Regions from separate parts of the Serratia sp. CoH_134_PS_4 genome, predicted to be linked through region 1. Evidence: predicted binding sites of a transcription regulator. Region 1 holds the regulator's gene; each other region holds the start of a gene.

Region 1 (3,310 bases):
AATTGCAGCAACAGTGAACGCAACATGATATCGCGGTTCAACGCAAGCAAACGCCGCAGATTACCGCGCCAGGCATGGCGCAACATCGGAACAGAAATACCGCGTATGCGCATCACTCGCCAGGACAGCCATAAACCCAGCAGCAGCGTAGCGTACTCAGAGACGGCGGTCGCCGTCGCGGCACCTTGCACATTCCAGCCCAGCCCCATGACCAACCAGATATCCAGAACGATATTCAACACATTACCGACTATCAGTAGGATGACCGGCGCCCGCACGTATTGCACGCCAAGCAGCCAACCCAAGATCACCATATTTGCCAGCGCTGCCGGCGCGCTCAGCCAACGGATCTCAAGGAACAACCGTGCCTGCTTCAGCACCGCATCGTCACCGCCAACAATCTGCAGCGCCAGATCGATCAACGGATGGCGCAGCAACACGATAACGACGCCGGCCAATACTGCCAGCAACAGCGGCTGCATAAAGGCACGTGCCAATCCCTGTGGGTTTTGTGCGCCCAGCGCCTGTGCCGTCAATCCGGTGGTACTCATGCGCAAAAACAGCAACAACATAAACAGGAAGCTGGTCGCCATCGCCCCGACCGCCACGCCCCCCAAATAAACAGGGCTGTCGAGGTGACCTATCACTGCGGTATCGACCAACCCAAGCAGCGGCACGGTGATATTGGAAAAGATCATCGGTAGCGCGAGGCGCCACAAGGCTTTATCGGTATCGCTGGTGAAGGCGGAAAGCAGGCGCATAGTGGAATGTTCCCGTGTATACCCGTCATCTTTCAAGTTGCAGCGTTGTTATCTGCACTCGCTCACCCCAGTTACTTACCTGAGTAAGCGCCTGGGGATGAGCGAGTTGGCCGCCTAGCTGCAACTTGAAAGCTATAGGGTATATAGTGAATCAGATATGACATCGCCCCAGAACTGGGGCGACTTAAATCAGAGGACGATGTGTAGGCGTGAGGATTAAACCCAGTCGCCATTGCGGATCACACCGACCGCCAGGCCTTCAATGGTGAAATTCTGCTGGCGCAGATCAACCACAATCGGTTGGAACTCGCTGTTTTCCGGCAATAACTCAACAACATTTCCGTGTTTTTTCAGACGCTTAACTGTAACTTCGTCTTCAATACGCGCCACAACGACCTGGCCGTTACGCACGTCCTGAGTTTTATGTACCGCCAGCAGATCGCCGTCGAGAATACCGATATCACGCATCGACATACCGTTGACCCGCAGCAAGAAATCCGCACTTGGCTTGAACAAGGAAGGATCCACTTTGTAGTGCCCTTCGATATGCTGCTGCGCCAACAGTGGCTCACCGGCGGCAACACGACCGATCAACGGTAAACCTTCTTCATCTTCCATCAGCAAACGAATGCCGCGCGATGCACCAGAGACGATCTCGATGACGCCTTTACGCGCCAATGCTTTCAGGTGTTCTTCTGCAGCATTTGGCGAGCGGAACCCCAGACGCATGGCGATTTCGGCGCGCGTTGGCGGCATGCCAGTGGACGAAATATGATCGCGAATCAGATCATAGACCTCTTGCTGTCTGGTAGTTAGTGCTTTCATTCCGCCCCCTGTTTGTTTATACAGTCTTGCTGTGAGTATATACAGGTAAGTGCGGCTTGGGAACCGAAGAATGAATAAAAATCAGGGATTAGCGACCCACGTCGCAACAGGGCCACCCCATTCAGGCAAAGTGTTGCCAGAGCACCGAGCCCCAGACAAACAACGCCAAAATAATCGCCAGTGAAACTGCTGCCGACCCCATATCCTTGGACCGGCCCGAAAGCTCATGATGTTCAGTGCCAACCCGATCGACAATCGCTTCTATCGCGCTGTTGAGCATCTCGACGATCATCACCAGCAGCACCGATCCGATCAATAAAATGCGCGCTATCGCACCCACGTCCAGCCAAATCGCCAGTATGATAGCCAGCACGGTGGCGACCAGTTCTTGGCGGAACGCCGCTTCATGCTGCCAGGCAGCGGAAAAGCCTTTATAAGAGTAGCCGGCGGCTTTAATAATACGGGTCAGGCCGGTTGCTTGGTTTGCCATGTTTTTTAGTGCCTTTCACAGAGGTAAGTCATAATTAAAGAGTCTAGGCCAGGAAATGCTTCCGGCTCTCGGTTTTCCAACACCACAGATCTGCTACCCGGTTTCTGGTATGCTTGCGACGCATTGCTAACAAGAGGCTTCACGTTGTTATGTCAGGTTGGCGTAAAATTTATTATAAACTATTGAATTTACCACTTAAATTGTTGGTAAGAAGTAAGGTTATCCCTTCAGATCCGGTCACGGAGTTAGGGTTGGATCCCTCACGGCCGATTTTGTATGTTTTACCTTATAATTCCAAGGCGGATTTACTGACGCTGCGCACCCAGTGCCTGGCGCAGGATCTGCCCGATCCTCTCAATCCGCTGGAGATAGACGGCACCGTGCTGCCTAGCCACGTGTTTATTCACGACGGCCCGCGCGTGTTCCGCTACTACACACCGAAAGAAGAGTCAGTAAAACTGTTTCACGACTATCTGGATCTGCACCGCAGTAATCCGGATCTCGATATTCAGATGCTGCCTGTTTCGGTGATGTTTGGTCGCTCCCCAGGCCGCGAAGGCCACGGCACGCCACATCTACGTCTGCTCAACGGCGTACAGAAGTTCTTCGCCGTGTTGTGGCTCGGCCGCGACAGCTTTGTGCGTTTCTCCAACACCGTCTCACTGCGTCGCATGGCGACTGAACACGGCACGGACAAAACCATCGCACAAAAACTGGCGCGCGTGGCGCGAATGCACTTCTCGCGTCAGCGTCTGGCTGCCGTTGGCCCAAGTCTGCCGGCCCGTCAGGACCTGTTCAACAAACTGCTGGCGTCCAAAGCGATCGAAAAAGCGGTCGAAGACGAAGCACGCAGCAAGAAAATTTCCCATGAGAAAGCCCAGCAGAACGCCATTGCACTGATGGAAGAGATCGCCGCCGACTTCTCATATGAAACGGTGCGCCTTTCTGACCGCGTGTTGAGCTGGACCTGGAACCGGCTGTATCAAGGCATCAACGTCACCAACGCTGAACGCGTGCGCCAGTTAGCGCAAGATGGTCATGAGATCGTCTATGTGCCCTGCCACCGCAGCCATATGGACTACCTGTTGCTTTCTTATGTGCTGTACCACCAAGGCTTGGTGCCGCCGCACATTGCCGCCGGTATTAACCTTAATTTCTGGCCGGCTGGCCCCATCTTCCGCCGCCTGGGCGCCTTCTTTATCCGCCGGACGTTCAAAGGCAACAAACTGTATTC
Region 2 (3,310 bases), on a different contig from region 1:
TTAACGATTTGTTTGATAGTCATTGCCTATTAATTATTGTTTTGCTGCTAAATCGAGCGTAAAACGCAGCAATTTAACTTATGGAAAGGGCTTACTGCGATATTGGGTGCACATAACGGGAAACAGCACGTTAAGCGGGTTTAGGTGCCTTCTCTGCGGGGTTTTTAAGCCAGCGATTCATAACTAAAAACGGGGTGCTAACTTTTCATGACGGTACGTTCTTCTGATTTTGCTTCTTTTACTTTGACAATCCGCTGCGCATTTGCGAAAACATCATAGGAAGAAGAAATTATCCCCAAACCTGCAGTAAATCGTACGTATTTACGGCGTTGGCGCAGAGTTTTGCGCCGTAGCTGAAACCTTGTACAGCAGGTGAGAGGATATCGCGCAGGCGAATTGCAAATTTCTTCTTGCGATTAACGTCATTTAAACACCCTGTGCAGGGTTTGACAGACAGACTGCACAACGGTGGATGATGGTAGTGAAGCATATGACAGGCATCGGGTCTTCGCTTGGAACGAACCCTTACACATTGACGTTGGCTAGGGTGTGGCAAGTGCAGGGAAGAAAATAAGAGAGACAATAATAATGGCAGACAATAAGAAACGCCCGGGTAAAGATCTCGACCGTATCGACCGCAATATCCTGAACGAGCTGCAGAAGGATGGGCGTATTTCGAACGTTGAGCTTTCGAAGCGCGTGGGGTTATCTCCAACACCATGTTTAGAACGCGTGCGCCGCCTCGAGCGCCAGGGTTTTATTCATGGCTATACCGCTTTGCTCAACCCGCATTATCTGGATGCGTCACTGTTGGTCTTCGTGGAAATCACGTTGAACCGCGGCGCGCCAGATGTGTTTGAGCAATTCAACTCAGCAGTGCAGAAGCTTGAAGAAATTCAGGAGTGTCATCTGGTGTCTGGTGATTTCGACTATCTGTTGAAAACCCGTGTACCTGATATGTCTGCTTACCGTAAATTGCTCGGTGAAACCTTGCTGCGTTTGCCGGGGGTTAACGACACCCGTACCTACGTAGTCATGGAAGAAGTGAAACAGAGTAACCGTCTGGTTATCAAAACACGGTAGGGTGCAGGTGCAAAACCTGATTAAATTGGTTACACTCCTGTTTATTCATACAGTTTCGGCGCCGGGGAAGCTTCTCGGCGCTGTTGCTATGTCAGCTAACAGGAACCTGGAGAGCCTTTCTTGAGCCAGGAATATACAGAAGATAAAGAAGTTACCTTGAGAAAACTCAGCAGCGGTCGCCGTTTGCTCGAAGCTGTGTTGATCGTGGTGGCCATTTTTGCCATTTACCTCATGGCTGCCTTGGTCAGTTTTAATCCATCTGACCCAAGCTGGTCGCAGACCGCGTGGCATGAGCCGATTCATAACCTGGGCGGTGGCGTCGGGGCCTGGATGGCCGACACGCTGTTCTTCACCTTCGGGGTACTCGCCTATGCGATACCACCGATCATGCTCATGTTGTGCTGGGCGGCTTACCGTCAGCGCGGCAACGGCGAATACATCGACTATTTTGCGCTTTCATTGCGCCTGATCGGCACGTTGGCGCTGGTGCTCACCTCGTGTGGCCTGGCGGCATTGAATGTCGACGATCTCTATTACTTCGCTTCCGGCGGCGTTATCGGCAGTTTGCTGAGCAATGCCATGTTGCCGTGGTTCAACGGCATCGGTGCAACCTTAGGGCTGCTGTGCGTCTGGGCTGCGGGGCTTACGTTGTTTACCGGTTGGTCTTGGCTGGTGATCGCCGAAAGAATCGGCGGCGCGGTGCTGGGTACGGCGACCTTTATGACTAACCGATCACGCCGTGAAGACCGTTATCACGACGACGATGATCGTTATGTCGAAGAACATGCCGAACCTGCACAGAAAGAAGCCGCGCTTGCTGTGGGCGCGACTGCGGCGGCGGCCAATGCGGCGGAAGACGACGTGTTGTTCTCTGCGCCTTCCGTAGCGGAAACCGCCAAGTTGGCGGCAGAAGCAGAAGATGCACAGGATCCCTTACTCAGCGGCTTGCGGGCTAATGATGACGATCCTGCTGATGCCGTACCCGTTGCACCAGCGGTAGCCAGTACGCCGGTTACTGCGGCTCCTGTCGTAGCACAGGCACCGTCGGTTACCGTGGCACCGGCTGCACCCGCATCGGTGAATCAACACCCAATGAGCAGGGTAGAGGAAAACGCGCCACCGCCATTGTATTCGTTCGAGATCCCTGAAGAGACACCGGCGCCGACGTTGACGCGTTCGGCGGATCCTTACCAGGACGAGGATAATGAACCGCGCTTGGGCAACTGGGATGTTCCGGCTGCATCACCGGCGCACGAACGTTCCCCGTTCGATTTTTCTGCCGCCCAGCGTGATAGCGCAGACATCAGTGCTCCGGCTGGTTTCAGTGCCGTTGAACCTGCCGTTACGCCGTTTGGTAGCGTGAAACCTCAGGCTCCTGTCGCTGCAACTGCGGTAGCGGGTGCTGTCGCCGCCAATACGTTTATGCCGGCATTTACCGCTACCAGTGAGGCTAACTCGCAGGTGAAACAAGGCCTTGGCCCTGAATTGCCACGCCCGAACCCTGTACGCATTCCTACCCGGCGTGAACTGGCCTCTTACGGTATCAAGCTGCCTTCACAGCGCATTGCCGAACAGGAACAGCGTAGCCGAGGGGATGACGAGCCATTGCAGAACGCCGAGAGTCTTGCGCCAGAGCAGGATGATGAAGCCTTGCAGGAAGCCGCGTTGCGCCAGGCGTTTGCCGAACAGCAAAATCAGCGTTATGGCGAGGAATACGCGCAAGATAACCAGGACGATGAGGCGGCTCTGCAGGAGGCCGCACTGCGTCAGGCCTTTGCTGAACAGCAAAGCCAGCGCTATGGGCAACAAGAAGCTACACCGTCAGCACAGGCAACCACGCCGGTAGACACGCGCAATGCGTTTGGTTTCTCGCCGATGGATGATTTGGTTGATGATGGCCCCGTTGAACCCTTGTTCACCTTGTCGCCACAGCTTGAAGACCGTATTGAGCAGCAAAGCGAACGTGAAGATGATGTGCCGTTCGGCCAGTTTGAGCCTGCAGCGCCGGTTTATCAGCCGCAAGCTCAGCCGCAGACACCGCCGGTACAACCCTACCAACAGGCTTACCAACAACCGCAGCAGCAATCGGCCACTCAGCAACAGCAACCGGCTTATCAGCAACCTGTCGCGCAACCGGCACCAGCCGCACCGCAGCAGCCAGCGATGGATAGCCTGATCCACCCGTTCCTGATGCGTAATGATATGCCGCTGCAAAAACCAACCACGC
Region 3 (3,310 bases), on a different contig from region 1:
GAACACATGCTGGATCAACTGTCGATTCGCCTGAATGATTCTGCGTTGAAACAGTTTGCTTACGTGCTCAGCGCCCGTGAAGAGTTCCTGATGACTGCACTGAGTTGTATTCGTGAGCAACATGGCTCTACCGATCGTTGGCTTGAAGCGGAATACGGCTTGGGCCAGGAACAGCGTGAAGCGCTGCAGGCGTTTTACCTCGAGTAAACCGTGCTGATGTTTAACCGGGGTTTAATCTGCCCCGGCTGGCATTCAGTATTCTTGGGGGATAAATCCCATATCAGGAGCCTGTATTGAGCCTCAATGACATTATCCACTGGGTCAGCGAAACCGTGCGCCAGCACGAAAACTGGGCCATCCCGATTATCTTCTTCTTGGCATTTGGCGAATCGCTGGCTTTCTTGTCGCTGTTGTTACCGGCTACGGTGATTTTGCTCGCCTTGGGGGCGCTGATTGGCGAAAGCGGCATCGCATTTTGGCCGATTTGGGCTGCTGCTGCTGCCGGTGCATTCTTCGGCGATTGGCTTTCTTACTGGATTGGTTACCACTATCAGGATCGCGTTGCGCACATGTGGCCGCTATCGCGCAATCCGCAATTATTGACGCGGGGCCATGCGTTTTTTGAACGTTGGGGTGTCCTGGGTATTTTCATCGGTCGCTTTTTCGGCCCATTGCGTGCCGTGGTACCGCTGGTTGGTGGCATTTGCGGCATGCCCCAGCGTTATTTCCAGGTGGCCAATGTCACGTCGGCGATGATCTGGGCGTTCGGTATCCTCGCGCCGGGTGCGTTTGGCATTAAATGGTTAAGCCAGTGGTTTAGCTAATCTTTAGCTGAGTTGCGCAGCGTTTCGCAATATTACGCCATCGAGACACAATCAAGCTGGACATCCATACAGCCTCCCCTTAACGTGACGGGCAATAGGCGTATAAAAAGCCGGAACAGTCAGGTGTAACAGGAGGCAGGGTGGATACCAGTTTAATTTACGGTATAGGTGGGGTAGCTATCGGTCTGCTATTGGGGTGGCTTATTGCCAGCTTGCGTGTGCAACAGACACAGGCACAGCATGAAACCGAGCTACGACTGCTGGAACAATCGCTGCAACAGGCGCAGCAGGAAACCGCATCCCGACAGGAAGTACTGCAGCGTAATGAGCAACACATGCGCCAGACTGAGCTGGAATTACGTAATCTGCACAGTCAGTTGGCGGCCGGGCATGAAAAGCTTCAGCAGCTTAATCACTGGCGTACCGAATGTGAGCAGTTGAACCAGGAACTGCGAGCCCAACGTGAAGTGAACAGCGCTCAGGAAGCCGAGTTGCGTGAGGTGACAATCCGTCTGGAAGAAACCCGTATGGCGGCGGAGGAAAAACAGCGTCTATTGATTAACAGCGAACAACGACTCACCACCCAATTCGAAAATTTGGCCAACCGCATTTTTGAACATAGCGGGCGCAAGGTGGACGAACAGAATAAGCAAAGCTTGGATCGCCTGTTGCTGCCACTGCGTGAGCAACTGGACGGTTTCCGCCGTCAGGTGCAGGACAGTTTCGGCCAGGAAGCACGCGAACGCCATACTTTGACCCACGAAATACGTAATCTGCAGCAGCTCAATGCGCAGATGGCGCGCGAAGCCATCAACCTCACCAAGGCTTTGAAAGGGGATAATAAAACTCAGGGTAACTGGGGTGAGGTGGTACTGAGCCGGGTGCTCGAAGCCTCTGGCCTGCGTGAGGGACATGAGTATGAAACCCAGGTTAACGTGCGGGTGGATCACCAGAGCCGCATGCAACCCGATGTGATCGTACGTTTGCCTCAGGGCAAGGACGTGGTGATCGATGCAAAAATGTCGTTGGTGGCCTACGAACGTTACTTCAATAGTGAAGATGAAGCAGAGCGTGAGGCGGCGTTGAATGAACATATTGCTTCGTTGCGCGGCCATATCCGCCTGCTTGGACGCAAGGATTACCAGCAATTGCCTGGCCTGCGTTCGCTGGACTACGTGCTGATGTTTATTCCAGTGGAGCCGGCCTTCCTGTTGGCTATCGACCGTGAGCCGGAGCTGATTAGCGATGCACTAAAACACAACATCATGCTGGTCAGCCCAACCACGCTATTGGTGGCATTACGCACCATCACCAATCTTTGGCGCTATGAGCATCAAAGCCAGAATGCACAACGCATTGCTGACCGGGCGGCACGGCTGTATGACAAAATGCGGCTGTTCGTTGATGATATGTCGTCGCTGGGACAGAGCCTGGACAAGGCCCAGGGGAGTTATCGTCTGGCGATGAACAAACTGAGCGAAGGCCGTGGTAATCTTATCGGGCAGACCGAGGGGTTCCGCGCACTGGGGGTTGAGGTGAAAAGGCCGATCAATCCGCTGCTGGCTCAGCAGGCCAGTGCGCAGCATGATGAAGAATTTGAGGCGGCGGACGACGATAACGTTGACGCGCTGCCGGAGGCGGAAGGCGACGACGCCGTCGAGGAGCCACGCTCCGCATCGCAGGGATGACAACCGCTGCGAGGTGGGGTATTCCGTGGGGTTCTGGTACACTCCACCACACTAAATTGACTGAATAGCAGGCAGGACAATGGCAGATCAACCGCAGGAAACCACCGATTTCGGTTTTCGCACCGTAGCTCGAGACGAAAAGCAGGCCATGGTGGCAGACGTTTTTCATTCGGTAGCCGCAAAGTATGACGTGATGAACGACCTGATGTCGTTTGGCATCCACCGTATCTGGAAGCGTTTTACCATTGATTGCAGCGGCGTGCGCCGTGGGCAGCGGGTGTTGGATCTGGCCGGTGGCACCGGTGACCTGGCCGCCAAGTTCTCTCGCATGGTCGGTGAACAGGGGCAGGTGGTGCTGGCGGACATTAACGATTCCATGCTGAAGATGGGGCGCGAGAAACTGCGCGATCGCGGCATTGTCGGCAACATCAGCTACGTACAGGCCAATGCCGAAGCGTTGCCGTTCCCTGATAACTATTTTGACTGCATCACCATTTCCTTTGGCCTGCGCAACGTCACCGACAAAGACAAAGCGCTGCGCTCGATGTTCCGTGTGCTCAAGCCAGGTGGCCGTCTGTTGGTGTTGGAGTTCTCCAAACCCTTGCTGGCACCACTGAGCAAAGCCTATGACGCCTACTCGTTCCACGTGCTGCCGAAAATCGGCGAGCTGGTGGTCAAGGATCCGGAAAGCTACCGCTATCTCGCCGAGTCGATCCGCATGCATCCCGATCAGGAAACGCTGAAGGGCATGATGGGGGCCGCCGGTTTTGACAACGTGACCTATTTTAACCTGACCGG
Region 4 (3,310 bases), on a different contig from region 1:
GAAGGTAGCGAAGATCACCACGCTGATGATCGACGTTGGGCTGGCTCCGGTCAGGTCGGCAAACGGGTTTTTAGGAATAAAGGACAACACCATCTGCGGTACGGTCAGGTCGGCCAGTTTGCCCACGTAGTTGCTTTGGATCGCTGACAGACGCGCGCTTTCTTGCGCCCCTTGAACCAGGCCTTCAGCAGTCAGGCCGAACAGGTTGGTCACCAGCACGCCCACCAGCGCTGAAATCAGCGTGGTGAACAACAGGGTACCGATAGTCAGGACGCTGATTTTCCCCAGGGAAGAGGCGTTATGCAGCTTGGCAACCGCGCTCAAAATAGAGGCGAATACCAGCGGCATCACAATCATTTGCAGCAGTTGCACATAGCCGTTGCCGACAATGTTGAACCAGCTGATGGATTCTTTCAGTACCGGGTTGTCCGAGCCGTAGACCAGTTGCAGTGCCAGACCGAACACCACGCCCACGACCAGGCCGATCAGGACTTTTTTCGCCAGGCTCCATTGCTTGTGGCGGGTTTGCGCCAACAGCAAAAGGAGGGCGACAAAAATCACCACGTTAATAACGAGCGGAAGGTTCATCCCCAATGTCTCCAATATTTTTCTTATATAAAAATGGCTATGCACCATGGCGTAGCAATACTAAATATCGTAACAGTTTGCGTGGTGGCTCACTTATATCCAAATGGAATTTGATATAACTCCACGTGCTAATTTGTTTAATTAATGTGCTTTATGGGTGCTAAGTGGGCACTTTTATGTGATCACAGTCTGATATTTTTTATCTGCTCAAAATATGACTGCACTGGGATGGTGCACCCGCCTTGCCAATAGATGGCGAAAGCCACCAGGCACAGACACAGGGCGCGCTCAAGTTGATTGCCTTTTTGAGAATTAAGCAGTGGCAAGCGAAAACGCCAACGGCAGGGCCAAAGTAAGGGGACTCCGGCAGGGGTAAGCATATCCGCCAGCAGGTGACTGAAGTAACCAATAATCATGGCGTGCAGGACGTCGGCAGGGATGGGCCAGCTACGCGGTACATCGAGCTGGAACAACGCCATACCGCCAGCGATTGCCAGTAAGCTGTGGGTAAAGCCACGGTGGCCAAATGCGCGTGAAATTGGAATGGCAATCCAACGCAGGCGCTGACCCAGCACTGATTTGGGGTGATCGATATCGGGGAGTAACGACGTCAGCAGCGCGGCAGGGATGATATGCCACCAGTCGCCGGTAGCAAGCGATGGTGTCACCTCGGCCTTCTTGGCGAAAATCGCGCAAGCGACAGAGAAAATAAGATGCCCTTCCGCGGTCATACTGCTGTTCCGGCTGATAAACTGTTAATTTATCCAGTATATGGGAAAATTCCCAGTAGTGGAAGCAGTTACCCTGTAACCAATTGTTTATTTTTCTCGGGTTTACAACGGCTTGTTACTTAAATGGCCAATCGTTGTGCACTTTTGCGACATTAAGGCGGTTGGTGAGGGAGAAAGCGCCGGACGCCAGCGTTCGGCTGCGTGGCAGTGACAACCTGCGCCAACCGCCCGGTGCTTTCTTGTTGCTCCAGCATAAGGAGGGTGGCACGGTAACTCAATAAAAATGAAATAACGTTTTATTTATTTTATGACGGAGAACAGGTTTTAGACATTGGCTTGCGGATTAGGGGAGAAGATAGACATCATGGCATCGGATTAAGATTAAACCGATGCCATGCAGATCAGGCCAGGTGGTCGGGTGTCAACTGTTCGAGGCTATCGAGTTTATGATCCGCTAATGCCCAGCGTGTATCGTGTCGGTATTCGTGCGCAGGGATCACGATTGAACGCATTCTCGCCGCTTTGGTGGCGATCATGCCGTTGAAGGAGTCCTCCAGAGTAATGCAGTGCAGCGGATCGCTGCCGAGGCGTTCGGCGGCGATCAGGTACACTTCCGGATGCGGTTTGCTATAAGGCAGATATTCGGCGGAGACCAGTTGGTCAAAGTAGCCGTCGAGATCAAACATCTTCAGCACCTGCTGCTGCATATGCAGTGGCGAAGCGGAAGCCAGGCCGATATTCAGATCCAGACTGCGACACAGCTCCAGCGCTTGTTGTACACCTGGCAGCAGAGGGCGTTTCTCGCGGACCAGCTCGATAGCGCGCTCGATAATGCGGCCGGAAACCTCTTCCTGTGAAACACCTTGCCACGGCATGGCCTGGTACCACATTTTCACCACCAGATCGATGCGCAGGCCCAGGGTATCTGGCAACTTGTGACGGTCAGACAAATCCAACCCCAGTGCGCCAAAAATATCCAGCTCTGCCTGGAGCCACAGCGGTTCTGAATCGATCAATAAACCGTCCATATCAAAAATAGCGGTTTCAATACGTTGCGAATAGGCCATTAGCGGTTAACTCCTGCCGGCGCCGGTGAATGTGGCCAACACTTTACCATTGCCGGCGGGGAGACTAAAACTTTTGCCTGCGCGGCCGAGCCTTGCCATACCGCAGAATACGCCACATATCCTGCAGTTTTAGCCACCAGCGCTGGTGTTGACGTTCGGTAACCTGCTGCAGCATCCGCGCATAATCCAGCACCAATCCCGGTGTCCAGGTCATGCTTTCGCCACGGCTGCGCAGCACCGCCAACATCCACAGGTTAGGATCGAGTATCAGCAACAGGAAGCGACGCCACAGATGTTTATCACCCAGTACGCCTTCCAGTGCGCTGTCGAGCGCCAAAATGACCGTGGTGGAACAGTTACGACGGGTCAGATTGTAGGTGGCGTCTTGATGGTAGCGCTGCCAAAAAGCGCGTAGTGCGGTGGGATTAAAACGATGGAACTGAATTTTCTTGTCCGGTGGACACCAGGCTGCCACTTCCTGCTGCAAACCCGGCAGAAATCGGCCGTCGACGTTGTTTTTCTCACCGGAATGCAGCAACTGGCGAAAATCTTGTGTGGACTGGCTGATATCGTTAAGCGGGTAGTGGCTGATATACACGTCCGGTGCCAGCGCCAAGGCTGCGTGGCCCGTGGAGATATTCCCGTTGCCGTCGACGGCTGCGATGTAACGATCAACGATGTAACGTCGCCGGGCATCTTTTGCTGAACCCATCGGTGTCCAGATATACAGGGTGAGCAAGGCAATTTCATCTGTCCCCGTTAACGTGGGGGGCTCCGGCGTTGGGTTCTGATTCAACGCAAAGCTCCCTAACTGCCGGGCAATGCGCAACAGCGCCCAACCGGAAAGCAGAATCATCACGCCGAGGCAAAAAGGCACCGTCATTCGGTGCGGCACCGGCCAGCCGACAAAGATCATCAACGAAA

The links. Region 1 encodes LexA, which represses DNA repair genes until DNA is damaged. Its sites were predicted from a motif close to TNCTGTATGTACATACAGNA; they were not measured.
Region 2: a site for LexA is predicted at 1,119-1,138, ahead of AC2FCQ_RS18395 (DNA translocase FtsK 4TM domain-containing protein). Genes of this name have one in related genera too.
Region 3: a site for LexA is predicted at 879-898, ahead of rmuC (DNA recombination protein RmuC). Genes of this name have one in related genera too.
Region 4: a site for LexA is predicted at 1,339-1,358, ahead of AC2FCQ_RS04315 (metal-dependent hydrolase). Genes of this name have one in related genera too.

What each region holds. Positions count from the first base shown of each region.
Region 1 covers NZ_JBXWKI010000017.1:50,766-54,075, forward strand. Annotated here, with positions in the region: gene dinF (MATE family efflux transporter DinF) at 1-761, opposite strand, end outside; gene lexA (transcriptional repressor LexA) at 978-1,586, opposite strand; gene AC2FCQ_RS21525 (diacylglycerol kinase) at 1,708-2,076, opposite strand; gene plsB (glycerol-3-phosphate 1-O-acyltransferase PlsB) at 2,226-3,310, shown strand, end outside.
Region 2 covers NZ_JBXWKI010000012.1:82,156-85,465, forward strand. Annotated here, with positions in the region: gene lrp (leucine-responsive transcriptional regulator Lrp) at 589-1,083, shown strand; gene AC2FCQ_RS18395 (DNA translocase FtsK 4TM domain-containing protein) at 1,204-3,310, shown strand, end outside.
Region 3 covers NZ_JBXWKI010000007.1:18,822-22,131, reverse strand. Annotated here, with positions in the region: gene AC2FCQ_RS12590 (tyrosine-protein phosphatase) at 1-207, shown strand, start outside; gene AC2FCQ_RS12585 (DedA family protein) at 294-824, shown strand; gene rmuC (DNA recombination protein RmuC) at 965-2,512, shown strand; gene ubiE (bifunctional demethylmenaquinone methyltransferase/2-methoxy-6-polyprenyl-1,4-benzoquinol methylase UbiE) at 2,592-3,310, shown strand, end outside.
Region 4 covers NZ_JBXWKI010000001.1:933,059-936,368, reverse strand. Annotated here, with positions in the region: gene AC2FCQ_RS04320 (L-cystine transporter) at 1-588, opposite strand, end outside; gene AC2FCQ_RS04315 (metal-dependent hydrolase) at 771-1,319, opposite strand; gene hxpB (hexitol phosphatase HxpB) at 1,721-2,386, opposite strand; gene AC2FCQ_RS04305 (protease) at 2,451-3,310, opposite strand, start outside.